DNA from 3 places in the Rouxiella sp. Mn2063 genome. Region 2 is predicted to be linked to each of the others. Evidence: predicted binding sites of a transcription regulator. Region 2 holds the regulator's gene; each other region holds the start of a gene.

Region 1 (10,981 bases), on a different contig from region 2:
TGAGACAGGTAACTGACGCTGAATTTTTTTCCATACCGATGGCGGTGGTGTTATGAGTGGTAAGCTGTTGTCGAGCTGGGTGAAAGCCTCTTGCCAGCGGATAACCTCGGCCGCCAACTGCGCGTCTTGGCGCATGTGCTCTTCGAACTGCTGTCGCGCTGGGCCACGCAGCGTGCCGAGCGCATATTCTGCCGCCAGTGCGGCACGATACTCCCGTCTGTTTTTCATAGGCCCACGCAACTTTTTAAATGATCCAAGGCGCGACGGATCCAACTTTTAATCGTGCCAAGCGGTTGTTGGAGATGTTGCGACACTTCGCCGTGCGACAGCCCTTGATAATAAGCCAGCACCAGACTTTGTCGCTGTTCTGATGGCAGATGCGCCAGGCAATCGGCCAGCACTTTGGCGTCACTGTCTTGTTGTAGCTCATATAGCGGTTGATCTATAGACTCCGGCAGTTGTGCGATACCGTCATCTTCGAGTTCAAGCCATTGATTATCACTGCCGCGCAGCCAGTCAATAGCCCGGTTACGCACAATATGTGTTAGCCAGGTAATGGGGGAGCTGAGCGCAGGATTGTAAGACGAGGCCCGGTTCCACACGGTAATAAAACTGTCGTGCAGCACTTCCTCAGCCCAGGCGTGACGCCGCAGCATACGCAGCGCCACGGCAAACAGCCGGGGGGATGTCAATTTGTAGAGTTGTTCAAATGCATGACGATCGCCTTGTACTATTGCGCCCATCAGTTTTTTTTGATGGGCGAGTTCGTCATCCGAGCCGCTGTTTTTCAGCAAATTGTCATGCATCTTCCATCCCCGATGTTGCTGAGTTGCGTCTTTGAGCCGCAATGTCGATTCTCAGTATAGTCGGTTTTATTTCGGCATCAGCACAGTATCGATAACATCGATCACGCCATTTTTCTGCTGCACATCGTAGGTACTGATATTGGCCACATCACCCTTAGCATCCTGTAGTTGAATATTATGTGGGCCATTACTTATTAACCATAATGCTTGGCCATTGACCGTTTTCAGCTCGGCTTTGCCGCCACCTTTTTTCAGCAGCTTTTCTAGATCTTTCATCTCATATTTACCGGCGACAACATGATAGGTAAGGACGCTGGTGAGGGTGGCTTTGTTTTCTGGTTTTAGCAGATTATCCACGGTACCGGCGGGGAGTTTGGCGAATGCGGCATTGGTTGGAGCAAACACAGTAAAAGGCCCTTTGCTGGCGAGCGTATCCACCAGCCCGGCGGCTTTTACGGCGGCGACTAATGTTGTGTGATCTTTGGAGTTTATTGCATTCTCAACGATATTTTTTGATGGGTACATTGCAGCCCCACCGACCATCGTGGTGCCAGACATCATTGCTGCCATTGACGCAGTGCTAAACATCAGCGAAGCACACAGAGCGGTACGGATAAGCGTTTTCATGATGTAATCCTTATTTAGGTTGAGTTGATGAGGCCTAAAGCGATGAAGACTTGGCCTCACATCTCTACATACGAATCAACCGAGTGTTTTGGATGCATGAAAACGAAAAAATAATGATGATTATTTTTTAATGTGTTAATTCATTGTTTTGGTTTGATTTTTAATTATGGCGTTAGTAAAACCACGCCGGGCCGCGTGGTTTTGATTTTTCAACTTAAGGCTTCACTGGTTCCGCTTTGGTCAAAATATTGCCTTCCCACCCTTTTTGCGCGTAATTAGCCAGATGCTTGATTTGACGTACCGGCTGCTGGGCGTCGAAGTTAATCTGCCCGAGGTCTACCCAAACTTGTGAGGCGGCAAACACCGATTTGAAGTGATACTCATGATGGCTGAGATCGGCAATGGTGGTCCAGTAAGTCGCATCGCCTTTATTTTGCTCAGGGTGCTTGGTGTATTGCTCATAAACTGCTAACTCTTTTTGCTCCTCTTTGGACTCTGGGTAGCCAATAGGATCGGCAACATTGTTGACTACCGATAGGATAAATCCTTGAGCCTGATCTTTATTATCTGGCTGGGGTACGTTCTTCAAATTAAAACTGGCGCGCACAAAACGCTGATCGGGTTCTTGACCGCCGGGGATTTTCTCACGAGGAGCATTTTTATACTTTGCCCAATTGATCAGCTGCTTATCAAAAGAGGGTTGATTGGTCATTACCTGATAGCTTTTATCGTGGTAAATATTCACCTTGCCGTTATCTATCTCAATAATGGCCGAGTCACCGCTGAGGTCTTCAATGGCAATATGCTTAGTATCCGAGGCGTAATCTATCGGCATTCTCTTGGCTTCAAGCCTGACATCATTTTTAATCGCGCTAACCGCTTCGTTAACGGTCGAGAAATTATCCAAAATATAAGAGAGCCACGCGCGGCTTTCTAATACCGGTTTGTCTTTGTTGCTCGTCTGAATCTGGCTGCCGTTGGCGTAATACTGCGTGTGGCCTGCGAGGCCTTTTTCATTCATACCATCCATCGGAAATACACCATCGGCATAAATAACAACGCTGCCGTAACGTGTTTTCCATTTTGCGGCTTTCGGGTTATCACCGCCATTATGATCCACGCCTCTTGGCGTGATCACTAAAGCGGGATCGACAGGACCGAAAAAGTCCAGATTACGAGCACTGATCATATATCCGGGATAATTGTTTAAAAAAACGCGGGTACAGGCTGTGGCCTGGTCGGCCAGTATTCCCCCAGCGGCGAGACCAATCAGCAATGTGGCTACTTTGGTTTGAGATGTTTTCATGATGCGACTCCATTTGCATGAGTAAATGAACAGCCGGTGCTGTTCTATGAAATCAGTATAAGGAGCCGCATTTTTGCGCCGTTCAGATTTTGTGCCCAAATCTTGTATGGCGCTGGAGAGATGACACAGAAAGCTCATTCTTTCTGTGTCAAAAGTTGTGGTGTTTCTCTTACGAGGGACGATCGGCGGTGTTTTTTATCTCGACGGGGACAATTTTAGCTTTGCGTTGCATGGTCAACGTCGAGCCTGCGGAGGCAACAACGATGGCCGCTAGTGCCAACCACTGCATGGCTTTAAGCTCTTCGCCGAGGAAAATGATCCCGGAAAGTGCCGCGATAGCGGGTTCCAGACTCATTAACGTACCAAAGGTTTTTGCTGGCAAGCGGGTCAGCGCCATCATCTCTAACGAGTAAGGCATTGCGGAGCTGAGTAGGGCAATGGCTAATCCCAACGGCAGTACCGCCATGCTGAAGATCGAACTCTCCGCCTGAATCATGCCAACCGGGAAGAAGATTAATGCGCCAATCATTGAACCTAATGCTGCCGTGCCTGGCCCATAACTGCTGCCTGCTTTCTTACCAAAAATAATATAGACCGCCCAGCAGGCCCCAGCTATCAATGCATAGCATGCACCTAGCAGATCAACATCACTTACGCCGTGTCCAATCGGCAATAAGAAATAGAGGCCAGCAACCACCAGAATGACCCAAAGAAAATCAATCGCTCGTCGGGAGGAGAACATGGCGACAGCCAGCGGCCCGGTAAACTCCAATGCCACCGCAATACCCAGCGGAACGGTGCGAAGCGATAAATAAAAGACATAGTTCATACAACCGAGCGCCAGTCCGTAAATTAATAACGCGCGGAAGTTGCCGCCACTTATTTTTAGGCGCCAGGGTCTAAAATAGAATAAGAGAATAATGGCACCCATCCCCAGACGAAGAGCGGTAACGCCCTGCGGGCCGACGATCGGAAACAGCGATTTCGCCAGAGCGGCTCCCCCTTGTAATGAAAGCATGGCGACAAGTAATAAACAGATCGCTACTAAAGGTGAACTAGGTTTAGGGAGGGTAGCGGCAAGAGGGGCTGAATGATTTGAAGAGATAGCATCGGACTGGTTTTTCACTGTGTGGTTATCCCTTACTCAGTTTAAGCGTTATGGCTAATACATAGACATGACAATTTAATGATGTGTGTGGCGGCTTTGATAAAATGGCCGCTAGTGTAGAGGAATCTTATGACAGAAAAACGTAAAAAAAATTTTAAAATAGATCGATTCAGGCCTTTTCTTGACATTAATTGACTAAAAACCACGCGTCTTTTTAAGATTTATCTGCTAATCTAAAAAAGTTCAATAAGTTTTCCTTATATTCTTAAGTCTTAAAATTTGTTTAAAAACAATGACTTTTTATTAATTGGAAACTTTACGTTACATCATATGACGCATTGGACACCTTATATCAGGCAGAGTTTCACAACGCTTTTTGGTATATTTTCACGGTGAAGGTTTTTTGGTTCCCATTTTGAGGTGATTTATGAAAAAAATTGCGTGTCTTTCAGCATTAGCTTGCTTAGTAGCTTTAGGTTCTTCAAGTGCATTCGCTGGTACTAGCACCGTAACTGGTGGTTATGCTCAAGGTGATATGCAAGGCGTAGTGAACAAAGCTAACGGCTTCAACTTGAAATACCGTTACGAGCAAGATAGCAACCCACTGGGCGTTATCGGTTCTTTCACTTACATCACTAAGAACGCGTACAACGACGGTGACAACTACAGCAAGTCACAATACTACGGCATCACCGCTGGTCCTGCTTACCGTCTGAACGACTGGGCAAGCATCTACGGTGTTGTAGGTATTGGCTTCGGTAAATTCCAAAACAACGACAATTCAAGCTCTACCGATCTGCGTGATAAAAATTCTTCAAGCGACGTTGGCTTCTCTTACGGTGCGGGTCTGCAATTCAACCCAATCCAGAACGTTGCTCTGGACTTCTCTTATGAGCAGTCTCGTATCCGCACCACAGACGTTGGTACTTGGATCGCTGGCGTTGGTTACAGCTTCTAATTTAACAGAACAACGCGCGTCACTTGCTGACATTGCGATGATCTGAAAAATCCGCCTCAAGGGGCGGATTTTTATTTCTGACTACTGCTCACGCATTCCGCTATTGTCGATGACAATTCCAACTCAGATTCCGCTAAACCAGTTGTAGCCTTGATCCTCCCAATACCCGCCAGGATAGTCATCGGTGACAAAAATAGCGCCGATATGTTTGGCATTCTTAAAGCCCAACTTAGTTGGCATACGCAACCGTAGCGGGTAACCGAAGTCTGGTGGCAATGGTTCACCACCAAAATCCAGGGCTAAAATTGTTTGTGGATGCAGCGCCGTCGCCATATCAATACTCGAGTAGTAACGATCATCACATTTAAAACCAACATATTTCGAATTCAGATCGGCCCCAACGTGCTCAAGAAATACCTTAAGTGGCACGCCGCTCCATTGACCGATGGCACTCCATCCTTCAATACAAATTAAGCGGGTAATTTGGCTGCTCTGTGGCAAACGTTGTAATTGCTCTAATGTCCACGGAGTTTTCTTTTGTACCTTGCCAGAGACCTCAAGCCGGTAATTAGGGATATCGATTTCTGGCACATTATATTCTGGGTAGTAGGCGTTAAAGCGGAAAGGTTTGGTGATCTGATCGGCGCGATAAGTCTGTGCCAGTTTGGTACCACTAAATAACCAGCCTTGTACACGGTCATTCCAGCGCGACATCGCCCACAACACTTTATCAACCTCATCACCATCTTGCATATTACAACCTGTCAGCATCGATACCGCACCGAGCGTGAGTCCAGATCGTAAAAACAAGCGGCGTTGAATATTAACCAGTTGTTTGCGCTGGTCTGGCTCAAGTATGACTTTAGGCCGTTTAGATTTCTCAGGCATCGGTGTCACCTTCTTTTTTGCCGCCGGTTATCATGGCTGGTAGCGTTTTAGGTACCATAATCACCATGAAAACATGCACAACGACAAATAAAACAATGCCGCTCATCCCGAAAAAATGCAGGTAACGAGCAGTATCAAATCCGCCCATTAATTTTGCCAGCCAGCTTAGTTGCACCGGTTTCCACATCGATAATCCCGATAACACCATCAGTACACCGAGCAGTAATACGCCGATATACATGATTTTTTGTATCGCGTTGTAATGCCCTGATTTGTGCGGCAAACGCCAGGTCACTGCGCGTCGGATGTCTTGGCATATTGATGCTGGCGTCACCGGCAGGAAATCACGTTTAAAATGGCCGCTGCAAAATCCCCAAATGAGATAAAGCAGCCCGTTGGCGACTAAAAACCACATAATAGCCAGATGCCAGCCAATATTGCCGCCGAGCCATTCGCCGAGCGTAGCCTTTTGCGGAAAACTAAAATTATCAAATAAAGGATCGGCGTTATAGATCCCCCATCCGCTAGATACCATGCCAATCATGGCGAAGAAATTAACCCAATGAGTGAGGCGAACGGGCAAGGAGTGGGCTTTTTTATGACGCATCGTCAGCTCCTGATTAATGGGCAGAGAGTCGAGATTTTTGCTATTAACACACTGCCAGACGGGATCACTACCTTGTCCAACAGTGTGTTGGCTATCAGACTCAAATTAATTACATCGGTGGAACAACGCCGTCCTTGCCTGCGGCAATACCGCGTGCGGTTAAAGTGCCTTGAGCATCTTTGGTTGCAAATAGGACAATATGCGCACCCGCTTTCAACAGGCTGCGATCGGCTGGTGCGAGCAGTACAACCGGAACATCATCAGGCACGACAACGGTTTTCTCGCCATTTTGATATTTGACCGTTAAGGTGCGGCCATTGCTATTAACCAGTTTGCCCACGGTGCCATTGGTCATGGTATTGATTTTGCCATCGGCAGATTCAAAAGGATTAAAGCCTTCGCCGCTGCCACGCAGACTCGGCGCAAATACGTGAACTTCTAAGGCTTTGAGCGTGCCATCCGCTTGTGGAACGGCGGCAGTCCCGATGAAACTATCCGGCTGTATATCTGACATTTTCCCTTTGGTCACTTGGGTGACTTTAGTTTGCTCGGTCAACTGTACATCCAGTTTTTGTCCTTGGCGCGTAGTCACTTCGATTGACGTTGGCGTGACGGAGTCAATTGTGCCGCGCGTTGGTGAAATGGGGTGTACGGCATCAGCGGCAAACGCACCGCTCGCGAGAGTTAACGAAGAGACCAATAACGATGAAAGCAATAAGCTAGCGATACGGGAAGACCTAATCATGTTGTTCTCCAGATAGTTTGCATAGGGAAGTGTGGCGATAAATTTCTTATGTAGTTCGGGTATAACACAGCTAAATCGTGCTTATTTGGATGTGTGTCACGCTCAGAGTGGATGATGGAAAGGGTTAGGGTGATGACATTTTGATGACAATATTGTCATCAACGGTTGAGGCAAAGATTGGTAAACTTCGTGGAGTAAACCTGCTACGTAGTTTTCTTATCTATACCCTGTATCTTGAAGTTTCTTGGGTATACATGATTTTTACCCTTGTGGAGCCTGTATGCGGATACTGGTTATTGAAGATGATGTCAGCACTGGCGACTACCTGAAAAAGGGCTTGGGTGAGGCGGGTTATCGGGTCGATTTGGCCCGCAACGGCGCTGATGGCCTGTTCATGGCGCTAGAGGAGAATTACGACGCCATTATTTTGGATGTTATGTTGCCAGGATTGAATGGCTGGCAAGTGATGGAAGTCCTGCGCAAAAAAAGTGATGTGCCGGTACTGTTTTTGACCGCTCGCGATGAAGTACAGGACCGTATCCACGGGCTTGAACTAGGTGCTGATGATTATCTGGTAAAGCCTTTCTCTTTTACCGAGTTGATGTTGCGTATCCGTACTTTACTGCGTCGTGGCACGGTACGTGAAGCCGATACTTATGCGATTGCCGATCTGTATTTAGATGTGTTGCGCCGCAAAGTGACGAGAATGGAAACCGTAATTCCTTTAACCAATAAAGAATTTATGTTGCTGCATTTGCTGATGCGTCGTGAAGGCGAAGTGTTATCGCGTACCATGATCGCCTCGCAGGTCTGGGACATGAACTTTGATAGTGATACCAACGTGGTGGATGTCGCCATAAAACGTCTGCGGGCCAAAATTGACCGTGCTTTTGATGTGAAGCTGATTCATACGGTGCGTGGTATTGGCTATGTCTGTGAAGTACGTGATTATGAGTAATCTCTTCGGCAGCCAATCGCCTGGACGCGGATTATCCCTTACCCTCAGATCGGCACTGTTATTCGCCTTGCTTGCTTCTATGGTGGTCAGCGCGGTAGGGATTTATCTTTATTACGCCATGAAAGACGAGATGACGCATCGCGGCGAGGCGCAGTTGAGCGGTCGCGTGGAGTATTTCCGGCGTTTGCTCGCCAAAGATTTTCCGTTACCTGAGCTGAGCCATAATCCCAGTCTATTTGAGAATATGCTGGGTAATGAGCAGGATATTTTACGTTTCAACGTGCTAGGTCAGTCCGCTCTCATTAATGTTAATCCTTCCGGTTTGGTCTTGCCCGATATTGTGCCGGTCGTTGAAGACCAACTTATTTCAGCGAAAAGCATTCATTACCTTGATGCGCCAGACGGCACGCCGGTTATGTTTACTGCGGCGCTGGTCAAAATGCGCGATGGTTGTATCGTCAATGTATTAGCCGCGCATTTTATGAACGGTGAAGCACGCATGCTGGCAAGATTTCGTCTGGAAATCATCTCCTCAGTGGTGATTGCTTACCTACTGATTGCTGGCCTTGGTTTTGTGGTGATCCGCCGTGGATTACATCCTTTGCGCAAGATGGCCGAAGAAGCCGCAGGTATTGATCCCACTAGCTTATCAACTCGCTTGAGCACGAATAATGCGCCGCTTGAACTCCAGCAACTGATCCTCTCTTTTAATGCCATGCTTGACCGATTAGCCGATGGTTATCAGCGTTTAACTCAGTTTTCAGCCGATTTGGCCCATGAAATCCGCACGCCGGTCGGCGCGCTGATGGGGCACTGCCAGGTGGCGTTATATCAAGTCCGCACCGTCGATGAATATGAAACCTTACTGGCGAATAATATGCAGGAACTCGAGCGTATTTCTCGGATGGTGGAGAATATTCTGTTTTTAGCTCGAGCGTCGCATGCGCACTCGGTGCTGACCATTGCACCCTTGGCACTGGCTTTAGAAACGCAAAGAGTGAGTGACTATTTTGAGGGGTTAGCGGAAGAACGCGGCATCAGGTTGCATTGTCAGGGGCAAGGCACACTCTATGCCGACGCATTGTTGTTCCAGAGGGCGTTGAGTAATTTGGTTGCTAATGCAATTCATTATGGCGATGCGCAGAGCCCGGTGAATGTGTGGGTTGAACAACACAGCAGCAATATATTAATTCACGTTGATAATCACGGCACATCCATTGCGCCAGAAAAACTCGATAAGCTGTTTGACCGTTTTTATCGCGCTGACCCGTCACGCAGCGAAGGCGGGCATTCTAATGGTCTGGGGCTTTCTATTGTGCGGGCGATTATGGCGCTGCACCAAGGGCAGGTGACTGTGCAGAACCTGGCCGCTGGGAAAATACGTTTTACGCTGCATTTCCCTAATGTTGCGGTCAGGTAGATAAGTGTACTGCTAGCATATTGATTATAAATAAACCCTAAATGACTATAAAATAATCGATCATTTTTTGTTTATTTAAATAATTGATATGCAAGGGAATACATAAAATATTACATCTTAACTGAGATTAAACTCGAGAAGATAGAACGAATTATCTTTTCCACCGGTCAGAGTCAGTTACCAGAGTCTACTTACATCAATACTCAAGCTTTGGTATGTGCTGAGGATATTCCATCAGCTTATATTTTGCTAAGAGCACCTACTGACCGATGCAAAAATTAAGATTATTATCACAACAGAAGATTTCGCTTTTCATTGCACTTTATCTGGGAATTCTGCTTAATCTGCCGATCTTTTTCCGCCGTTATTCGCAACTGTATTACGACAATGCATTATCGATAGCCGTTGAAATGCTGGCGATATTTTCGCTGGTTTACTTCTTGACGCAGCTATTCTCCTTCACGGGGAAAACGCTTTATCGCCTCTTACTGAGCTTGATTGTCCTGTCGTCAACGGCGGCGGGTTATTACATGATCATGTTCAACGTCAACATCGGTTATGGCATTTTAGCCTCGGCATTAGCCAGTGATTCTATCGACCTCTCTAAAGAAGCGGTGGGCACGCATTTTATTATCTGGATAGTACTGCTGAGTTTGCCGCCCATCGTATTACTGTGGGGCAGTAAAATGCCCGGTGCGGCGCTACGTGAGACAACGCTGCGACGCGTCTCAACTAACGCCTTGTCTTTGGTTGCGGCGGCATTGTTATGCTGGGCGCCACTAAAATTGATGGGTGATGTACAGGACTCACACGATCGGATTAACAATCGCATGATGGCCAGCTATGGCGGCGTAGTGGCTGGTACTTACTCGCCTTCAAATTGGCTCTCAGCGTTCGGGTTGTTTGTTTACAGCACCTACAGCAATGCTGAGGATGCGAAAAACCTGTTTGATCCAAGTAAGCATTTCACCTACGACCCACCAAAAGATGTGAATGATCTGTATGTGGTGTTCGTGATTGGTGAAAGCGCACGCCGTGACCATATGGGAATTTACGGCTATTCCCGCGATAACACGCCAAATCTGGCGAAAGAAAAAAATCTGGCTGCGCTTCAGGGCTATTCCTGTGACACGGCGACCAAGCTCTCTTTGCGCTGCATGTTTGTACGTGAAGGGGGAACAACCGACACGCCACAACGCACCTTAAAAGAGATGAATGTTTTCTCGGTATTGAAAAATGAAGGTTTCACCTCTGACCTTTATTCAATGCAAAGTGAAGCCTGGTTCTATAACCAGACCCGAGCCGTTGACTATTCTCTACGTGAGGATATTGCCGCCGAAAAGCGTAATGTTGGCAAGCCTATCGATGACATGCTACTGATCGATGAAGTAAAAGATTCAATTACTAATCACCCGGACGGCAAGCATCTGATTATCTTGCATACCAAAGGGTCGCATTATCTTTATTCCGAGCGTTACCCGCGCAGCTTTGCCCGTTATCAGCCGGAATGTATGGGGATTGATGATTCGTGTTCGACCGAAGAGATGGTTAACGCTTA
Region 2 (10,981 bases):
CGTTGGTGTGTCTTTTGACTCAGAATTCGTACACAACGCATGGCGTAATACCCCAATCGAAAAAGGCGGTATCGGCCAGGTTAAATATGCAATGGTTGCTGACATTAAGCGTGAAATTCAAAAAGCTTATGGCATCGAGCACCCAGATGCAGGCGTTGCACTGCGTGGTTCTTTCCTGATCGACAAAGAAGGTGTTGTTCGCCATCAGGTTGTTAACGACCTGCCATTGGGCCGTAACATCGACGAAATGCTGCGTATGGTTGACGCGCTGCAATTCCACGAAGAGCACGGCGAAGTGTGCCCAGCTCAGTGGGAAAAAGGTAAAAAAGGCATGGGCGCGTCACCAGACGGCGTTGCTGCATACCTGACTGAAAACGCTAAAAACCTGTAATAGTTTTTTAGCCTTCGGTAAGAACCGGTCAGCCTTGCTGGCCGGTTTTTTTTATGCATTTTGTTCGGTTTTTATGCCCCAGATCGCTTTCCTGTATTTTCCTCTGTTCACTCCCGCTAATTTTCGCATACTCTCAATGGGTTAAGTTTCTTTTCCTTCCACTATTTATCTATTTCTGGCCTAAGCATTGCATGACATTGTCTTGCAGTATTCACGATAAATAGCGTAGAAACTGACCTCAAAACGCAATATCAGATAAGAGTCTCTAGGCTCTGAAACAACATAGACAGGGTATCTACAGGAGTTTTCATGTTATTAAACCACTGGAAAAAACCATTAAGCTCACTGGCTTTATTAGTCAGTTTTTCACTTCACGCCGCTTCAGAACCGGCGGTGGAAGCCAAAAATGGTATGGTCGTTACCTCGCAATATCTGGCCTCTCAGGTCGGCGTTGATATTTTAAAAATGGGCGGCAACGCTATCGATGCCGCCGTGGCTGTTGGCTACGCACAGGCGGTCGTGAACCCATGTTGCGGCAATATCGGCGGCGGTGGTTTTATGACTATCCACTTGGCGGACGGTCGCGATACGTTTATCAACTTCCGTGAAATCGCCCCGGCGGCGGCCAGCGCCAATATGTACCTAGACGCCGATGGTAATGTTAAAAAAGGCGCGAGCCTGTACGGTTATCTGGCCGCTGGCGTACCAGGTACAGTGTTGGGACTTGATACCGTGCAACACGAATACGGTAAGCTAACTCGCCAGCAGGTAATGGCACCGGCAATCAGATTGGCTCGTCAGGGATTTGTGCTGACTCGCGCCGACACCGACATTCTTGATACTACGGTAAAACGTTTTAAAGAAGATCCAGAAGCGGCACGTATTTTCCTGCGTAAAGACGGCAGTGCACTACAGCCGGGCGACAAATTAGTGCAAAAAGATTTGGCCAATACCTTAGAAGCTATCTCCCGACGCGGCCCAGATGCTTTCTATAAAGGTAAAATTCCAGCGGCGGTTGAAGCGGCGGCGAAAAAAGGCGGCGGTATTTTAACCGCCGCAGACTTTGCCAACTATAAAGTCACTGAAACCGCACCTATTACCTGTAGCTACCGCGGGTATAAATTTGTCTCATCACCGCCGCCAAGCTCAGGTGGCGTGACCATGTGCGAAATACTCAATATCCTTGAAGGTTACGACCTAAAAAGCATGGGCTTTAACTCGGCAGCCTCGATTCACTATATGACCGAAGCAATGCGCCACGCCTATATGGACCGCAATACCTTCTTAGGCGATCCGGCCTTTATTAATAACCCTGTCGACCACTTGCTGAGCAAGAGCTACGCGGCCGAAATCCGTAAGAAAATCGAAGCGGACAAAGCCACGCCATCGACTCAGGTTCAGCCCGGAATGGAACCTCACGAGAAACCAGAAACCACCCATTATTCTATCGTCGATAAAGCCGGGAATGCCGTTTCCACCACGTATACCGTCAACGGCCGCTTCGGTTCAGTGGTGATTGCACCGGGCACCGGCTTCTTCCTCAATGACGAAATGGACGATTTCACCACCAAAGTCGGTGAAAAAAATCTGTATGGATTGGTGCAAGGCACACGTAATGCTATCGCCCCCGGTAAGCGCCCACTATCATCAATGAGCCCGAGTTTAATCACTAAAGACGGTAAAATCTTTATGGTTCTGGGCTCTCCAGGCGGTTCACGCATCATCACCATTACCTTGCAGACCGCACTGAACGTGATTGATTACGGCATGGCACCGCAAGAAGCGGTTAACGCTCCGCGCATTCATCACCAATGGTTGCCAGATGAAGTCTACTATGAGCAACGCGGCGTCTCAGCTGACAGTCTGAACCTGCTGCAAAAAATGGGCTACAAAATGGTTGAGCAAACCCCTTGGGGCGCGGCTGAGCTGATTCTTGTGGGATTAAAAGGCATGTCTGGCGTTGTCCCTGCCAACTCAGGTAATGACTCCGCAGTATCCGGTTTAGTGCGAGAAGGTTACTTCTACGGCGCGAATGACGTTCGTCGCCCGGCTGGCGCGGCTATCGGTTATTAATACATTGATTTAAAATGATAAAAAAGGGTAAGCAAGTGCTTACCCTTTTTAATGCCAGTAAAGAGGAGCGTTAAGCTCTCTTCCTGCGCTGCATGATCCAATAACTCACGACGAGCAGCAGCACCCAAACAATTCCGGCGTATAGCGCCACGCGGGTATCTGGGAAATAGCCAATCAGACCAATAATAAAGAACAGGAAAATAATACCAATGACCGAGGTGAAAACCCCGCCGCGTAATGGGAAAGCCAGCTCAGCCGCCTGTTGACGGCTCAACGAACGACGGAAGCCAATCTGTGAGAACAGGATCATAATCCACACCCACACCGTAGCAAAGGTCGCCAGCGAGGCAATCACTAGGAACACGTTCTCCGGCATAATGTAGTTGAGGTAAACCGCGACTAACATCGCGGCTAGCATCACCACGACTGAGACCCAAGGAATGCCATTTTTCGACACTTTGGTGAACATTTTTGGCGCCTGTCCCTGCTCCGCCAGGCCGTGCAACATACGCCCGACACCAAATACATCACTATTAATCGCTGAAAGCGACGCCGTAATGACCACAAAGTTGAGAATACCGGCTGCCGCCGTGATCCCCAAATGCTGGAAGGTCAATACAAACGGACTGCCCTGATTGCCCACCTGATTCCAAGGGTAGATACACATAATCACAAACAGTGTGCCAACGTAAAACAACAAGATACGCCAAGGCACTGAGTTGATAGCTTGCGGAATGGACTTCTTCGGATTATCGGCTTCACCCGCGGTAATACCGATAATTTCAATGCCGCCGTAGGCAAACATCACCATTTGTAGCGATAGAATCGTCCCTAACCAACCATTGCTAAAGAAGCCGCCGTTGCTCCACAGATTATGAATTCCCGTTGGTTGCCCGGCGTTACCAATCCCCCAGAAGATAATGCCGAAACCGGCCAGAATCATCAAAATGATGGTCAGCACTTTGAACAACGAGAACCAAAACTCCAGCTCGCCGAATACCTTGACGCTCAGCAGGTTAATACCACCAATAATCAATACCACGCTTAATACCCAAATCCAGTGCGGTACGCCGGGGAACCACAGCCCCATATAGATACCAAAAGCGGTAACATCGGCGATCGCCACGATCAGAATCTCGAAGCAGTAACTCCAGCCGGTAATATAACCAGCGATAGGTCCAAGATAGTCTTGTGCATAGCGAGAGAAGGAGCTGCTTTGCGGGTTATTAACCGACATCTCCCCCAGCGCGCGCATGATAATAAAAGCGACAATGCCACCGACAATATAAGCCAGTAACACACTCGGCCCCGCCATCTTGATGGCATCTGCCGATCCATAAAACAAACCGGTGCCAATAGCAGAACCTAGCGCCATAAATCTTATGTGCCGAGCATTTAATCCGCGTTTTAATTTGGGTTGCTGAGGGGTGACATCTTGCTGATTACTCAATGGGTGCATCCTGCCTCCGGTTTAACTGATTAATTTTCAAGACCAGATTGTCTGGATTAATGGCAGATGCTAGCAGGCCACGAGAAGAATTCTGTGACCAATTCGTTAAATCTCTTAACATGTATATACAGATGCTGTCGAGTTCACATAAACAACAACCGAATCCCTTCTCCATGAAGTGATTCGGTTGCGGCGTGGCATAAAGGCGGTGAATACCCCGTCATACTTGAAGCACGACGGGGATATTGACTTACTGATGCACTGATACACTGCGCGGGCCAGCCGTGCGGTCATAAATACCAATCACGACGAGTACCAGCAACGTAGGTGGCAACCAAGCCAAGCCTTGTTCTGCTAGCGGCAGCTTATCGACCCAGAGCGGTAGCAGCGCTTTAAAGGCTGACGCTTTAATTGCATCGATAATCCCGAACAGCAAACTGACCAACATGACAGGGGCGACAATACGTGAGCGGTTATTCCACCAACGCAGCGTGAAGCTCAATACCACCAGCGTAATACACGGAGGATAAATACCGGTCAGCACTGGAATTGATACCTTAATCAGTTCACTCAGTCCCAGATTTGAGACCACCATAGAGAACAGACCTAAGATAAACACCAGGGAGCGGTATGACAGCGGCAGGTGCAGAGCGAAGAACTCCGCGCACGCACAGGTCAGGCCAACCGCCGTTACCATACAAGCGATGAAGATCAGTGCGGCCAGGAAGAAGCTGCCCAATCCACCAAAGGTATGTTGTACATATGCGTGCAAGATCACCGCACCGTTTTGCGCATCAGGTACCAGACTGGCGCTATCCTGGCCCAGTTTAAACAGGCTCAAGTACACCAGCATCAAACCCGCACCGGCAATCAGCCCTGCCAAAACGGTATAACGAGTGAGCAACTTCGCTTCGGTTACGCCACGAGAACGCGCCGCGTTAACAATCACGATACCAAAGACCAGTGCGCCCAACGTGTCCATGGTCAGATAGCCGTTAACAAAGCCATTAGAGAAGGGATCGTTTTGATAAGCTGGCGTCGCGGCAATTTCTGTTCCGGCAGGCCACAGAACGGCAGCAATACCCAAAATAGCCAAAGCAACAATTTTCAGTGGCGCAAGGATATGACCCACGGTATCCAACAAACGGCCAGGATAGAGTGAAATCAAAATGACTAACGCGAAATAAATCAGGCTATAAATCAGCAGCGGCAGTGCACCATCGCCGGTTAGCGGAGCAATCCCCAACTCGAAGGATACTGTCGCTGTACGCGGGGCTGCGAAGAGTGGGCCAACGGCTAAATAACACACCGTCGCCAGTACTAAGCCTGCGGTACGGCCAATCGGTGAACTCAAGCCATCAATGCCGCCGCCAACACGCGCCAGCGCAATCACGGTCATGACGGGCAAGCCCACTGCGGTGATCATAAATCCGGCAGCTGCCCACCAGACATTCTGCCCGGCTTGCAATCCAACCATCGGTGGGAAAATGATATTTCCCGCCCCGACGAATAACGCAAAGGTCATGAAACCCAGCGCCCAAACGTCCTTACTTGTTAATCGATAATTCATAATTGGTGCCGTGTTACCTGTTCAAAAGGATAAAACGCCTGGTGACGATTATCATCCACTGTCTAAAAGGATATGCCCAAGTTACTTCGGATGCAGAAGGCTATGTTCTTAGGGAGCTCTGTTTTTATGGAGCTATATAGCTATAAAGCCGTACAGATATGCAGGAAGTGTCGGGGAGCAACGGCGCTTAAGGTAAACGTTTATAGTGCGGAAAGGCAAGGCTGGATCATAAAAGCAGAGATTTCCACTGCACAATTATGCAGAATCAGTAATTAATGCCAGTTAAATCAAAAAACACGCCATTTGATGTGTATTATTTTTGAGCAATGATGAGCGTGTTATGCGCTAAAAAACGAAAAAGTGCGTGAAATAACCAAAAATTCAGCATTTCACACACTTTTATGATGCCTTTAAACGGTAACTTTCCGCTAAGTCGTGGAACTTATTTATTCTTAACGAAAATTTCAGCTTGTTGTGTATGAGGCACAATAAACCGCTGCGGCAAGGTAAAGGTGAAACAACTGCCGACGCCCATTTGGCTGATAATATCCAACCGAGCATGGTGATGACTTAGCGCATGCTTCACGATTGCCAGCCCCAATCCACTGCCTCCGGTTTGCCGCGAACGTGCTCTATCGACTCGGTAGAAACGTTCGGTTAAACGTGGGATATGCTGTGCTTCAATGCCGGGTCCGTTATCTTTTACTTCGAATTTAGCGCCCTGCGGTGTTTGCTGCCAACTCACCTCAATGCGCGTGCCTTCTGGCGTATGATTCACCGAGTTATAAACCAGATTGGAAACAGCACTTCGCAACTGGTCATTGTTGCCAAATACCTTGAGCTGGTTATTAACGGTAAAGACAATCTCGTGGCGACCTGAACTTAACGTCTGTGCTTCACGCTCGATCATGCCTAACATTACCGGAACATCGACTCGCTCATTCAAATCGATATTAGTGGCCGCTTCAATTCTCGATAAGGTGAGCAGTTGCTTGACCAACCCATCCATTCGTCGCGTCTGTTCTTGCATGGTATCTAAGGCTTTACTGCGGAAAGGCTCTTCGAGCTTCGCCTCCACCATCATTTCTAAATAGCCTTGCACCACGGTTAGCGGGGTACGTAATTCGTGACTAACATTAGCAAAGAAGTTGCGCCTAGCTCCTTCTAACTGATGCATTTGTGTCACATCACGCGCCACCATCAACAGCTGACCTTCAGAATATGGCATGACACGGAACTCAACATGATGCTCATTATTGAGCTGCAAATTCAGCGCTCGGCTAAAATCACGACTCTGTATCCACAAACGAAACTCAGGATAACGCACCAGATTGAAGATATGCTGGCCATTATCTTCCGGCCAACGAAAGCCCAGTAATACCTGCGCCAGTCCGTTACACCAGAAAATATTGCCCTCTTCCGTGGTCAGCACCACTGCATCAGGCAAAGATTCAGCCCCGCTGCGAAAGCGCTTAATCAGCAACGCTAATTCACGGCGACGACGGCGATTACGCATCTGCATCTGGTTTAGACCATAAAACAGCGGCTCCCAGCTCCAAATCCCGCTAGGCGGCGTAATGCTGCGATCCAGCCACAGCCAATGAGAAAGTTTTAGCTGGTTATAGTAGTTCCAGCCCAGTGCCGCAAATACCGACACTAAGAGTAGATAAGGGAGATGGCCAATAAAAATGGCGAGAATAAACGCAGGTAAGCAAAATAAAAACAACTCACCCGCGAGGCGCTTCCATGATAGGCGTTCTAACACACGGTTTCCCCGTAGAAACTAATCAATAGCGCGTTGAAAAACGGTACCCGGTTCCGCGAACGGTTTGGATCATCCGGTCGTGACCGCTCACTTCCAACGCTTTGCGTAAACGGCGGATATGTACATCGACTGTACGATCCTCCACATAAACGTTAGTGCCCCAAACATTATTCAGCAGCTGCTCACGGCTATAAACGCGTTCAGAATGCGTCATAAAGAAATGAAGTAGTTTAAATTCGGTAGGCCCCATGTCAAGCGCCTGCTCATTAGCAACCACTCGGTGAGAGGAAGGATCAAGGCTTAAACCTTGCATATCGATCACTTCTTCAACAGCCATTGGGGAAATACGACGCATCACCGCTTTAATACGCGCCACTAATTCTTTCGGAGAAAACGGTTTGGTGATGTAATCATCCGCACCCACTTCCAAGCCGCGAACCCGATCTTCTTCTTCGCCACGGGCGGTAAGCATCATGACCGGGATCTCCCGTGTCAACGCCTCACGTTTAAGATGTTTAATAAACTGAATGCCAGAACCACCAGGCAACATCCAGTCTAGCAAGATGAGTTCAGGGAAGGGTTCGATTAAACGGCTGACAGCAGAGTCATAATCTTCTGCCTCTACGGCGTGATAGCCATTTTGCTCTAATACAAAACACACCATCTCGCGGATTGGTGCCTCATCTTCAACAACTAATATGCGTCTTGCCATCGTGGAACCTGCCAATAAGTTAGCGATCTTTATTTGATTGCGAGCAACATTATGCGTCAGTTTTGTGACATATTTATGAAAATCATTACAAGCCGAAGTTAAGTGTAGTAAACATGTCTGGCTTGCGTCATACAAATATCATTTCCTGATTTTTCAACGACAACCACCCAATACGACGTTTATAATTAACGACACTATTTTCCTCTAACCATGAGAACGCGATGCGCCTGATTCATACTGCCGACTGGCACCTCGGCCAATACTTTTTCACCAAAAGCCGAGCGCCAGAGCACCAAGCCTTTTTACGCTGGCTTATCGAGCAAGTTGAACAGCATCAGGTTGATGGCGTTATCGTCGCCGGCGATATTTTTGATACCGGCTCGCCGCCTAGCTATGCCCGTGAATTGTATAATCGCTTTGTAGTTGAGCTACAACGCACCGGCTGCCAGCTCATTATTTTGGCGGGTAATCATGATTCCGTCGCCACGCTTAATGAATCTCGTGAGCTGCTCTCTTGCCTCAATACCAAGGTTATTGCCACCGTCAGCGACGATTTATCGCAGCAAATTATGGTGCTCAATAACCGCAACGGCCAGCCGGGGGCAATTGTCTGCGCCGTGCCATTTTTACGCCCGCGCGACCTGCTTGCCAGTCAGGCGGGACAATCGGGTAATGACAAACAACTGGCCTTGCAAGAAGCCATTGCCGCGCACTACGCCAGTTTGTACCAAGCGGCGCTGGCCGAGCGCGAACGCCTGGGGGTTGCGCTACCGATTATCGCCACCGGCCATCTGACCACCGTTGGTGTCACCACATCCGATTCAGTACGTGATATCTATATCGGTACGCTGGATGCCTTCCCGGCACAGGCGTTTCCCCCAGCCGATTACGTCGCACTCGGCCATATTCATCGCGCGCAGTGCGTGGCCAAAAGCCAGCATATTCGTTACAGCGGCTCGCCAATTGCCCTAAGTTTTGATGAGTTAAACAGCCCCAAAAGCGTCTATTTGCTGGAGTTTAGCCAGAATGCGCTGAGCACCGTAGACGCGCTGCCCGTGCCGACTTACCAGCCGATGCAGATGATCAAAGGAACTTTGGCCGATATTGAGCAGCAATTAGCCGCTTTCGCTGGGAAAGAGGACGACAAAACCGTCTGGCTGGATATCGAAGTGGCGACCCAGGATTATCTCAGCGATATTCAACGGCGCATTCAAGCGCTCACCGCCGATCTGCCGGTAGAAGTGGTGTTGCTGCGACGCAGCAAAGAACAACGACAAAACAGCCTGCAACAGCAGGAAAAAGAGACGCTCACCGAGTTAAGCGTGAGCGAGGTGTTTGAACGCCGATTAGCGCAGGAAAACAGCGACACGGAAAATCGTCATGACCGGATGCGTACCCTGTTTGCCCAAATCGTTGAACAGGTTGCCAGCGGCGAGGATGCCCAATGAAAATTTTGAGCCTGCGTTTAAAAAATCTTAATTCACTGGAAGGCGAATGGAAAATCGACTTCACCGCCGAGCCTTTTGCCAGCAACGGTCTGTTTGCTATTACCGGCCCGACCGGCGCGGGGAAAACCACTCTGCTCGATGCCATTTGTCTGGCGCTCTATCACCAAACGCCGCGCCTTAACGTGACACCGACGCAGAATGAGTTAATGACGCGTCATACTGCTGAATCACTGGCAGAAGTAGAATTCGAAGTCAAAGGCGTCGGCTACCGTGCTTTTTGGAGCCAGCGGCGGGCAAAAATGTCGCCAGACGGTAATTTACAAGCGCCAAAAGTTGAGCTGGCGCTGCTGGCAGACGGCAAAATTATTGCTGATAAAGTCCGAGATAAGCTCGATCGCATTGCCGAACTCACCGGGCTGGATTTTGGCCGCTTCACCAAATCGATGATGCTATCGCAGGGACAGTTTGCCGCTTTTCTCAATGCTGATGCCAATGATCGTGCCGAACTGCTCGAAGAGTTAACCGGTACAGAAATCTACGGCCTGTTGTCCGAACGCGTATTTGAACAAAATAAAGAAGCCAAAATTACGCTCGATGGCTTACATCAGCGCATGGCCGGTATCGAACTGCTGAGCGAAGAACAGCGCCAAACGCTGGAAACAGAATTAGCCGCGCTGAATACCCAGGAATCGAACCTCGGCCAGCAGGCGCAGCAGCGTCAACAGGATCTTAACTGGCTGCAACAGTGGCAGCAGGTGCAACAAAAGCATCGCCAATCACAGCAACGTTTAACGGCGGCAGAACAAGAAAGCGCCGCAGCCGCACCACAGTTACAACAACTGGCACGTAGCGAACCGGCAGAAAAACTGCGGCCACTGCTCAGTGAACGTCAGCGCAGCGTGCAACAAACCCAGCAATTACAGCATTTACTGAGCCAATTAACCCAGCAACAGGCGCAACAGGTTGCTCAAATGACGCCGCTGAATCAGGCGTTGGAACAGGCGCAAACGGCGCGACAGCAACAAATACAACAGCAGCGCCAGCAACAGACGCTAATTGAAGAAAAAGTGTTGCCGCTGGATAGTGACATCGCGCAACGACGTAAATTGCAAGCTGATGCTCAGCAGTCGCTAGCCCAGCAGGCAGAACAGATAAAAGAGCAAAACGCCGCGCAGGAACAGCTTGCCGCAGAGCGCCAAAAGCTTGATGCACTCAACCTTCAGCATCTGGCCAGACAAAACACGCTAACGGCAGCGTTAGCCGCTCAACAGCAGCAACAGGCTGAGCTGGAAAAGCAACATCCGCTGGCGACATTACAGCAGCAACAAGCCGAACTGGTGCAGCTACGCCCAGTACGTCAGCAGCTGTTTTCTCTCTCGCAGCTCTTTGCACCGCTGAACCGCCGCGTTGCACAACAGAGCCAGGATATTGCGCAAAATCAGACGCAATTAGCGCAAGAAGAGCAACGGCTGGGTGAGATTCGCCAACAGTGTCAAAAGCAGCTGGAGCACCTCAACGATGTGAAAGCGCGGCTGAAAAGTGAAGAGTTGATTGTCAGCCTCACGGCTGAAC
Region 3 (10,981 bases), on a different contig from region 2:
TGATTCCTCCGACCATAGCTGGCATAACGGTATTACTGCTGCAGGTGGCGATCAAACATTGCGTGGCATCGTGGTTATTTCTCGCCGTGATGGCCAACAAACGCGTAATAACAGCGATAGCCTTAAGGCTTACCCGATGAACTGGCATTCAACCGCGTTGATGACCAGCGGCATATGGCAGCCTAACGATGAACATAAATTCACGGCCACGGCCGACGTTTATGATAAAACCAGCCACTCCCATTACGATGCGTGGAATGATCAAGGTTCTAGCATTCTTGGCACGGCACAGCAAAAGAGTGATACCAAACGCTGGAGCTTCAGCCTGTCTGATGCCTGGACGCCAAATAATATCGACTGGCTCGATGAAGTGGATACCAAACTTTATTATCAAAATGCCGAAGCGCAAGATGATACTTATATGCCAAACGACCCACCAACCAGCATGCAAACGGTCGGTTCTGGCTATAACGTAAAAACGTACGGCTTTGAAACCAAGGCGATGAAAGAAGTCGGTATTCACCGCTTAAGTGCCGGGATCAACGCTAAACAATCTGATACCGAGCGTCCGTTTACCCAAGATCCGGCGCCAAGTATTTACACTGTGATCATGCAACCTGAAGCCAACAGCAAAAGTTATACGCTCGGTGGTTTCGTGCAGGATGACATGACCTTTGACCTTGGCGGTCATGCTTTCTCTATCGTCCCAGCAGTACGTGCGATTTATCAAAATACCAAACCAACCGATTTAGGCGATCTTAGCGCCGGTAGCGCGGTACTGAATGAAGCATCGGTTGAGACGTTGTACGGTAAAACCAACAGTGACACCAAAGTTTTACCGTCATTGAGTTTCTTGTATGACATCACGCCAAAACTGACTGCGTATTTACAATATAAACGCGGCGCAGAATTCCCAGATGCCAGCCAGCTTTACGGTTCCTGGAACCTGGGATCAAGCTATGCGGGAACACAGCAATATGCATTGATTGGTAACACTAATCTGCAGACAGAAACCAGCAATGCATTCGAGTTAGGCTTGAAAGGCGAAGCGGTGGAAGGCGTCACCTTCAGCGGTTCCGTATTCTATACCGCCTATCAGAACTTTATTGCTTATACCCGCTATACCCGCAGCGGTAGCCCGCAGATGTTTGCCAACGTACCTGGCAACATCTACACGATTTATCAGGCAGAAAACCGCGATAAAGCCTATATCTACGGCGGCGAGATGTCAGCTAAAGTAAATTACGGTACTTGGTTTAAACAAGTTGATGGGCTGAGCACCTCCTTTGCACTGGGCTATAACCAAGGTAAATCCAAGTCGAGTTACCTCGGTGATAAATACATTGATCTTGATAGCGTAGCGCCAATGAAAGCGGTGATCGGCGTGGCCTGGGATGCCCCAAGCAAACGCTATGGCGCTGCGGTGATCTCAACCTTCGTCAAAGGTAAGCAACAGCAGGCCACTAACCGCCAGAGCTACTCCAATACCGGTGCACCGATCGCTAACTCAACTACCTCTTATGACCGCATTCCGGGTTATGGTTTAGTCGATTTGACTGCTTACGTCCGTGTGACGCCAACGGTTAAAATCAGCGGTGGTATCTATAACGTGATGGATAAGAAATATTGGGATTATCTGAGCAGCCGTGACTTAACCAACGTCACTAATCAAGATGCCTACAATCAGGCACTAGCCACCGAGCCAGGAAGAACCTTCCAGCTTGGGGTGAATGTCGACTTCTAAGTCAGATGTAGTAATCACAGCCTATTTAATGGCAGGGAATATTTCCTGCCATTATTCAATATAAAATTCTTTTATTCCCTCCATCGCCATTATTAAATATAGCCCCTTCCAATAATCTTAAGATTTTTCTTATTATGAAATTAATAATTTCACTTAATGATTGATTTTAGTTCGCGTATTGCTCTAAATTCTTGCGGCTTATTAATCCAAGTAACTTTCAGGATTAATAATAAACTTATTATAAAATAGAAATAACTAGACGCAGGAAAAGGTTTGTCATGAATATTTTAAAAGGGTTAGGAGTGACTTTTAGTACGTTAATGTTAGCTGCTTGTGCTACAACTCCCAACACAGATAAGATCACTGCAGCAAATGGCAGCAGCGTTGCTCTATATACTGGCTTCGTTTCGGCAGAGTTAAATAACAATCAATATGCTGATTTACATCTGCGTGAAGTTACACCAGCCCACACTGGCGTCGGTGTTGGTATTAACGTACTGGCATCAGTTCTCGCACGAGGGATCTCTGCATCAACATTTAGCAAAGATACTCTGAAGGGCAACAATATTGATACTCTTCCAGAACCAACCGAAGCCTATTTAAAACCTAAAGCTAAACTGGTTATTGCTGATTGGTTGCAGAAAAATGGTAATGGATATCAGTATAAAAATGATTTGAATATCGTCGCGGCAAAATGGTTATTAGTATACCAAGACCTTTCTACCGAAAATTCAAACTATGAATTACGTTATACGGTGAAGTTCTATAAAAAACCTGAGGATGGCAATATGTTCTCCTCCTTTATTATGGCAGGTTGCTCACCAAAACCAGATGTCGCTAAACTTGCTGACTGGCAGGAAAATGGCTATGCATTAGTGAAGAAGACTACCGAAAAATATATGGATTCTTGCGTGCTAGAATTGCAAAACCAGTTACCAACATTGTTGAAACACTAATTATTGCCAATCTATACCCAAAACTGTTGGCGTTGCGGGTATAAAGACAATTTAAAGTATGAAGGCATGATATCCGCCTTCATACTTACCCACAAATCAGCCGTACCTGCTATATGAAATCCGGCCCGATCAAATCGATTTTGTCAGTACAGATACAATCCACACCCCAGCTCAGCAATTGATGTGCTCTTTCTGCGGTGTTAACGGTGTAAACCAGAATATGCAAACCGGCTTCTTTAAGCTGTTCAACACGCTCTTGGGTCAGCTCTTTGTGATTGATGTGCAGCGACACGCACTCCAGTTCACGGATTAACGCCAGCCAGTTATCATCCCAATGATCGAGCAAAATCCCGCGTGGCAATTCAGGCACCGCCTGCTGTGCGGCACGTAATGCCTCAACGGAGAACGAAGAGAGCAACGGTGCAACCTCTTGTCCTTGCCACAGGCTACGTGCAGCCAATGCAACCTGCTTACCCGTTAGCTCATCAGTACCCGTCGTCGGTTTGATTTCGATATTGACCAACATACCGTGTTCGGCACAACGTGCCGCGACCTCAGACAGCGTCGGTAACTTCTCACCGGCAAACTTCGCGCTATACCAACTGCCCGCATCCAACTGAACCAATTTATCCCAGTTCAGCTCGCCGGCAACGCCCCAGCCATTACTGGTGCGATCGAGCGTGTCGTCATGCAGCAGGAAGATCTCACCATCTGCTGCCAATTTGGCATCAAACTCAATCATGGTGTGGCCATGACTGGCACCAACATCAATCGCTGCCAGGGTATTTTCCGGGGCAAGTGAACCGCCGCCGCGATGCGCGACGATTCGTGGATAAGGCCAAGCTTTCATTGTTACTCCATCCGTAATCCGGTCTTACTGTCAAAAAAGTGTAGTGCATTCTGCGGGAGAACCAGACGCAGCGAAGTCCCTGGCTGTGGGCAGTATTCATGGTTAAGGCGAACCACCACGTTACTTTCCGCCCATTTCCCGTGCACTAAGTTATCGGCACCCAGCAATTCCAGCGTATTGATAGTCAGCGGAATACCGTGCTGCACATCGTCCGACAGTTGAATATGCTCTGGTCGAATACCCAGTGTCAATTCGCGGCCGCCCCATTCTGGACGCGCTTGTGGCAAGGCGAGCTGGAAGCCCCCTTCCATCACCAGCGTGCTGCCGTTCGAGGAGAGCTGCCCCGGTAGCAAGTTCATCGCCGGAGAACCAATAAAGCTGGCAACAAACAAGGTGGCTGGACGGCGATATACTTCGGATGGCGTACCAATTTGCTCCGCCACACCTTTGTTCATCACAATCACTCGTTCAGCCAATGTCATGGCCTCTACCTGATCGTGGGTCACATACAAGCTGGTGGTACGTAAGCGACGATGCAGTTGTTGCAGCTCAAGACGCATCTGCACACGCAGTTTGGCATCAAGGTTAGATAGCGGTTCGTCAAATAAGAAGACGGCTGGCTCACGCACAATAGCGCGCCCCATCGCCACACGCTGACGCTGCCCGCCGGACAGCTCACGCGGCTTGCGTTTCAACAATGGGCCAAGTTCAAGAATACGTGCTGCCTCAGCCACTTTGCTCTCGATTTGCGCTTTGCCAAAACCACGAATTTTTAGACCATAAGCCATGTTGTCAAACACGGTCATATGCGGATACAGCGCGTAGTTTTGGAACACCATCGCAATCCCGCGATCTTTAGGTTCCATTTCAGTCACGCGCTGGTCGTTAATATAGATATCGCCGCTGGTCGTACGCTCAAGGCCCGCGACCATACGCAGCAAGGTAGATTTACCGCAACCCGATGGGCCAACCATCACGATGAATTCACCATCGGCGACATCAAGATCAATACTCTTGATAATCTGATTTTTACCGTCGTAAGACTTGGTGACTGCCTGTAGTTTTAAATTAGCCATTTCGCATTACTTCTCACTATCTACCAGACCGCGCACAAACCAGCGCTGCATCAAAAGCACCACCGCTAACGGTGGTAATAAAGTCAGGATCATTGCCGTCATTACCTGGTTCCACTGGGTGGTCGCATCACCGCTGGCAATCATGCCTTTGATCCCGGCAACCGCCGTGCTCATCGCCGGATTGCTGGTGATCAGCAACGGCCACAGATACTGGTTCCAACCGTAGATGAAGGTAATCACAAACAGGGCTGCCAAATTGGTTTTCGACAGCGGTAAAACAATATCCCAGAAGAAACGCATCGGGCCTGCGCCATCAATACGCGCCGCCTCCAGTAGTTCATCCGGCAAGGTCATAAAGAACTGACGGAACAGGAAAGTTGCGGTGGCCGATGCCATCAACGGCAGGGTCAGACCGGTGTAACTGTCCATCATCTTCAGGTCAGCAATAACCTGTACCGTCGGAAAAATACGCACTTCAACTGGCAGCATCAACGTCATGAAAATCAGCCAGAAGAACAAGTTACGTAGCGGAAAGCGGAAATAAACGATGGCATAAGCCGACAAAATCGATACTGAAATCTTACCGATCGTAATCGCCAGCGCCATAATGAAGCTGTTTAACAACATACGACCAAACGCGCTGCTACCGTCGCCCACACCGTGCGTCCAGATATAACGAATGTTCTCCCAGAGATGCCCGCCGGGGATCAGCGTCATTGGCACAGAAAACACCTGTTTGTTATCCAGTGTTGCCGCAACAAACGCGATATACAGCGGGAACAAAATCACCAGCACGCCCAGGATCAGCATAATGTGGCTGAAAATATCCAGCCCTCTGCGGTTTTCAATCATTGGTAACGCACCTTACGTTCAACAAAGCGGAACTGTATGACGGTTAAACCAACCACCAGCACCATTAAAATCACCGACTGCGCGGCAGAACTCGACAGGTCCAGACCGGTAAAGCCTTCGCGGTATACCTTATAAATCAGCGTCGTCGTTGCCTGTACCGGGCCACCGTTGGTCGCGGCATCAATAACCGGGAAGGTGTCGAAGAAGGCATAAACCAGGTTGACCACCAGCAAGAAGAAGCTAACCGGCGTAATCAGCGGCAAGACCAGATTAAAGAAGCGACGCACCGGGCCTGCGCCATCGATGGCTGCGGCTTCAACTAAAGATTTAGGGATCGATTGCAACGCGGCCAGGAAGAATAAGAAGTTGTAGCTAATCTGCTGCCATACCGATGCCAACACCACCAGGAACATCGCCTGACCACTGTTTTGTGCGTGGTTCCAGGTATAGCCCAGTGTGTTAAGGAAATAAGTAATCAATCCAAGTCCCGGACTGAATAAGAACATCCACAATACTGCCGCCATCGCCGGTGCCACAGCATAAGGCAGGATCATCAATGTTTGATAAATACGGCTGGCGCGCACCACGTGATCGACGAGCGCAGCAAGAAACAGTGATACCACCAACCCGATAATTGCCACCATCGAACTGAACTTCATCGTGGTGTAAAACGAGGCGAGGTAGTACGGGTCATGGAACAGTTGAGTAAAGTTAGTCAGGCCAGCAAATTGGCTTGATAGACCAAAGGGATCAACAGTTTGTAACGAATACCACAATGCTTGACCGGCCGGCCACAGGAAGAAAACCACGGTGATCAGTAGTTGCGGTAAAACCAGCGCATAGGGCAGCCAACTGCAACTAAAACCGGGACGATGTGCACTCATTATCATCTACTCGCTAAGACAAAATGCCGGGAAAACCCGGCAGGAACTATTTAAAAAAACGGAGAATCAATCGACAAACGTAGAACCTGTAAAAATTGGAGCACGAGTCAAACGACGGTCTCGACATTCCCTGTGAACGCCCCCACTTCACGCATCACAGGGTTAGCCCGATACCGGCAGGCATCGGGCTACAAGTCGTTACTTAGTTGAAGCCTCGAAGCGACGCAGCAACAGGTTTCCACGCTGAACAGCGTTATCCAACGCTTGCTGAGCAGTTTGTTTGCCGCTCCATACGCCTTCTAACTCTTCATCAACAATGGTACGAATCTGTGGCATATAGCCCAGACGCAGACCTTTGGTGAATGGCAATGGTGGCTTGTTCATCATCTGACGAATGGCCACATCAGCACCTGGATTCTTGTCGTAGAAACCGTCTTTCTTAGTCAGTTCATAAGCGGCGGTCGTTACCGGCAGGTAACCCGTTTTCTGGTGCCATTCCGCAGCAATAGCAGGTGTTGTCAGGAACTGCATGAACTCAGCAACACCTTTATAGGTTGCTTTGTCTTTGCCGTTCATTACCCACAGGCTCGCGCCGCCGATAATGGCGTTTTGTGGTGCACCTTTCACGTCAGCATCGTAAGGCATCATGCCAACGCCGTAGTGGAACTTGGCATATTGACGGATATCAGCCAGTGAACCAGAAGAAGCGGTAGTAATGGCACAGTCACCGTTGTAGAACTTAGCGGTAGATTCATCGGTACGGCCCACGTAAGTGAAGTCGCCCTTCTTGTTCATATCTTCCAGCATCTGGATGTGCTTGACTTGCTCTGGCTTATTGAATTCCAGAACCGCGTCAGTACCATCGAAACCGTTATTTTTGGTCGCGATTGGCAGAGCATGCCAGGCGCTGAAGTTCTCGATTTGGATCCAACCCTGCCAACCGCTGGAGTAGCCACATTTCATGCCGGCTTCGCGCAGCTTGTCAGTATCAGCCTGCAGTTCCTGCCAGGTTTTTGGCGGCTCATCTGGGTTCAGACCGGCTTTCTTGAAAGCGTCTTTGTTGTAGTACAGCACCGGCGTAGAGCTGTTGAACGGTAAGGACAGCAACTGACCTTTAGAATCTGAGTAGTAACCAGAAATGGTCGGAACAAACTGGGCAGAATCGAGTTTGATACCTGAGTCAGCAAAGACCTGATAGACCGGCTTGATCGCTTTACTTGCCATCATGGTCGCGGTGCCAACTTCATAAACTTGTAAGATAGCGGGTGCCTGGCCGCTGCGATACGCCGCGATGCCTGCTGCTAACCCTTGGTCATACTTACCTTTATAGACAGGCACGATTTTATAATCAGGATGCGTCTGGTTAAAACGGTCGGCCAAAGAGTTAACTTCTTTGCCTAATTCACCATCCATCGAATGCCAGAAAGGAATTTCAGTTACTGCCATCGCCTGAGTGCTGAATGATAATGCCAGCGCCACGCAAAGCGTCGTTTTAGTTATTGCTTGCTTAAGCATGCCTGTCTCCAGAAAAGGTAGGTGTGTAGCCCTGTAAGAAAAAATTTCTTCAAATCGAGGCTAAAATGACATGACTAAATGACAGAAAAATAGCGTTTATATGACAGAAGAGTGACAGCTGCATGAACAGCGGGTAGCCGCTAAAGATATTTCCTAGAAAGGACAAAGGGTGCCGCTTAAGCACCCTTTGTGTTTTGAATTAACCGAGTAAAAATCTAAGACTATGCCCCCAAATACGCCGATCTCACCGCTTCATTGGCTAACAGCGCAGCGCCGCTGTCTTCCAGCACCACGTGACCGTTTTCCAACACATAGCCACGGTCAGCGAGTTTCAATGCCTGATTAGCATTTTGCTCGACTAGGAAAATCGTCATCCCTTCTTCACGCAGGCGTTGAATAGTGTCGAAAATCTGCTGAATGATGATTGGCGCTAACCCCAGAGAAGGTTCATCAAGCAATAACAAACGTGGTTGGCTCATCAGCGCACGACCAATCGCCAACATTTGCTGTTCACCACCGGACATGGTGCCAGAACGCTGAGCACGACGTTCTTGCAGACGCGGGAACAGCGCATAAACGTGCTGCAAGCGCTGCTGATATTGCTCGCGGGTAGCAAAGAAACCGCCCATTGCCAGATTCTCTTCCACTGTCATACGTGAAAATACTCGCCGACCTTCCGGCACAATGGCAATATCGCCACGCATGATTTTCGCCGTCGGCCACTGAGTAATATCTTGCCCTTCAAAGACAATTGAGCCTTGTGTGGCACGCGGCTCGCCGCATAACGCACCTAACAAGGTGGTTTTTCCCGCGCCATTAGCACCTATCAGGGTGACAATTTCGCCTTGATTGATATGCAGGCTGACCTGATGCAACGCCTGAATTTTGCCGTAATGGGCGGAAACGTTATTAAATGACAGCATGTTGATCCCTGCCTATCTCAGTAGGCGTTATTGTTGCAGCCAGTTTGCGCTCGGACTGCGCGCAGAAACCGCAGCGTACAGGCAAGTACGTGAGGATTTCGAGCACTGCCCGAGTGCAAAATAGCAAATAAAATAGCCTTAATGGGATAGGCAGCTATCCCTCGCCCAAATACGCGCGTATCACATCTGGATTATTACGAATCTCATTCGGTGTACCCTGTGCCAGCGGCGTACCCTGATTAACGACGTAAATCCGGTCTGAGATACCCATCACCAGCTTCATATCGTGTTCAATGAGCAATACCGATACCTGATGTTGATTGCGCAGCTCGGCGATCAATTGGTTCAGCTCTTCCGTTTCGCGCGGGTTCAAACCAGCAGCCGGTTCGTCCAGCATCAACAATTCTGGACGGGTCACCATGCAGCGCACGATTTCCAGACGACGCTGCTGGCCATAAGCCAGATTACCGGCCTGGCGGTTAGCTAACGCCAATAGCCCGACGCGTTCGAGCCACACTGCGGCACGATCTAACGCATCCGCTTCGGCACGACGAAATCCCGGCGTTTTAAACAGTCCGGCCAATACGCCGCTTTTAAGATGTTGATGTTGCGCCACCAGCAGGTTTTCAATCACCGTCATCTCACGGAACAGCCGCACATGCTGGAAGGTTCGCACCACGCCCATACGCGCAATTTTCTGGCCGGGTAAGCCTTCCAGATGCTGGTCACGTAATTTGATGGTGCCGCCGCTTGGCTTATAAAAACCGGTCAGACAGTTAAATACCGTGGTTTTCCCAGCACCGTTTGGGCCAATCAATGAAACGATTTCGCCCTGATTAAGCTGCAAGGCAACGTTATTAACCGCCAACAGGCCGCCAAAACGCATCGATAATCCTTCGACGGACAGCAGAGGTTGTTGGCTCATGCCTGCTCTCCTTCAGTAGATTGTTGCGCGACTTTCAGCTTCAACTGCGGTCGTTTCATTGGCAATAAGCCTTGCGGTCGCCAAATCATCATCAACACCATTAATGCCCCGAGCAGCAACATACTGTATTCATTCAAGTCCCTCATCAGTTCACGCGATACCACCAGCAAAATTGCCGCCAGAATCACCGCAAACTGCGACCCCATCCCGCCTAGCACTACAATGGCTAATACAAAAGCAGACTCAACAAAGGTGAAGGATTCTGGGCTGACAAACCCCTGACGAGCAGCAAATAACGTCCCGGCGACACCGGCAAAAGCGGCGCTGATAGTAAAAGCGGTTAGCTTGATACGCGTTGGGTTCAACCCTAAAGAACGACAAGCAATTTCGTCTTCACGTAACGCTTCCCATGCCCGTCCCAGCGGCATTCGCAGCAGGCGGTTAATGATAAATAGCGTCAGCAGCACTAACAGCAGCGCCACCATGTAGAGGAAAATAATGCGGTCATTTGGGTCATATTGCAGGCCGAAGAAATGGCTGAAGGTATCCCAGCCACCTTCGCGCGCCGTGCGGCTGAACTCCAGACCAAACAGCGTGGGTTTCGGGATTTGGCTGATACCGTTCGGACCACCGGTAATATTGGTGTTATTGAGCAGCAAGATACGAACGATCTCACCAAAACCCAGCGTCACTATCGCCAGATAATCACCGCGCAACCGCAGCACCGGGAAGCCAAGCAGTAAACCAAAGGCCGCAGAAACCAGCCCCGCCAGCGGCAGACACTCCCAGAAACTCAAGCCGTAATAATGATTAAGCAACGCAAAAGTGTAGGCGCCAACCGCGTAAAAACCGGCGTACCCCAGAACCAGCAACCCGGAAAGCCCCACCACCACATTCAAGCCTAACCCCAACATGATGTAAATCAGGGTCAGCGTGGCGGTATCAACGCTACCGCGTGACACCAAGAACGGCCAGACCAAAGCGGCAATAATCAGTACCAGCGCCAACCATTTTTGTCGCGGTGTGCTGCCATCAAAACTGGGCAATACCCAGCCCGGCCCAGAGACTTTTTTCAGCCCTTGTTGCCACAGAGGACGTAATAGTTGGAAGACAAACACCACCGCACAACCAACGGCAATCCACGTCCAGCGCACATTGCCCGCCCCGCGCACCACCAAATGAGTGCCGTCGAGTGTTAGTTGCAACCCCATGATAAAAGAGGCTAAAACTAATAAGACAAACGCTGAAAGCAGCGC

Evidence for each region. Region 2 encodes PhoB, which activates phosphate uptake and scavenging genes when phosphate is short. Its sites were predicted from a motif close to CTGTCATAAAACTGNCNNAT; they were not measured.
Region 1: ACL9RG_RS15820 (heavy metal response regulator transcription factor) is a predicted target of PhoB. The motif match lies at 7,176-7,195, and genes of this name have one in related genera.
Region 3: ugpB (sn-glycerol-3-phosphate ABC transporter substrate-binding protein UgpB) is a predicted target of PhoB. The motif match lies at 7,976-7,995, and genes of this name have one in related genera.

Annotation. Positions count from the first base shown of each region.
Region 1 covers NZ_JBMOUD010000010.1:173,743-184,723, forward strand. Annotated here, with positions in the region: gene ACL9RG_RS15775 (anti-sigma factor) at 1-228, opposite strand, end outside; gene ACL9RG_RS15780 (sigma-70 family RNA polymerase sigma factor) at 225-806, opposite strand; gene ACL9RG_RS15785 (fasciclin domain-containing protein) at 873-1,433, opposite strand; gene ACL9RG_RS15790 (linear amide C-N hydrolase) at 1,648-2,739, opposite strand; gene rhtA (threonine/homoserine exporter RhtA) at 2,909-3,844, opposite strand; gene ompX (outer membrane protein OmpX) at 4,275-4,805, shown strand; gene ACL9RG_RS15805 (molybdopterin-dependent oxidoreductase) at 4,929-5,693, opposite strand; gene ACL9RG_RS15810 (cytochrome b/b6 domain-containing protein) at 5,686-6,300, opposite strand; gene ACL9RG_RS15815 (hypothetical protein) at 6,410-7,045, opposite strand; gene ACL9RG_RS15820 (heavy metal response regulator transcription factor) at 7,326-8,003, shown strand; gene ACL9RG_RS15825 (heavy metal sensor histidine kinase) at 7,975-9,423, shown strand; gene eptB (kdo(2)-lipid A phosphoethanolamine 7''-transferase) at 9,693-10,981, shown strand, end outside.
Region 2 covers NZ_JBMOUD010000008.1:95,084-106,064, forward strand. Annotated here, with positions in the region: gene ACL9RG_RS13355 (peroxiredoxin C) at 1-391, shown strand, start outside; gene ggt (gamma-glutamyltransferase) at 701-2,464, shown strand; gene proY (proline-specific permease ProY) at 2,535-3,923, opposite strand; gene brnQ (branched-chain amino acid transport system II carrier protein) at 4,165-5,484, opposite strand; gene phoR (phosphate regulon sensor histidine kinase PhoR) at 5,927-7,249, opposite strand; gene phoB (phosphate response regulator transcription factor PhoB) at 7,272-7,961, opposite strand; gene sbcD (exonuclease subunit SbcD) at 8,183-9,409, shown strand; gene sbcC (exonuclease subunit SbcC) at 9,406-10,981, shown strand, end outside.
Region 3 covers NZ_JBMOUD010000013.1:95,683-106,663, reverse strand. Annotated here, with positions in the region: gene ACL9RG_RS17590 (TonB-dependent receptor domain-containing protein) at 1-1,744, shown strand, start outside; gene ACL9RG_RS17585 (hypothetical protein) at 2,023-2,700, shown strand; gene ugpQ (glycerophosphodiester phosphodiesterase) at 2,810-3,550, opposite strand; gene ACL9RG_RS17575 (sn-glycerol-3-phosphate import ATP-binding protein UgpC) at 3,553-4,626, opposite strand; gene ugpE (sn-glycerol-3-phosphate ABC transporter permease UgpE) at 4,633-5,478, opposite strand; gene ugpA (sn-glycerol-3-phosphate ABC transporter permease UgpA) at 5,475-6,362, opposite strand; gene ugpB (sn-glycerol-3-phosphate ABC transporter substrate-binding protein UgpB) at 6,561-7,877, opposite strand; gene livF (high-affinity branched-chain amino acid ABC transporter ATP-binding protein LivF) at 8,099-8,800, opposite strand; gene livG (high-affinity branched-chain amino acid ABC transporter ATP-binding protein LivG) at 8,955-9,725, opposite strand; gene ACL9RG_RS17545 (high-affinity branched-chain amino acid ABC transporter permease LivM) at 9,722-10,981, opposite strand, start outside.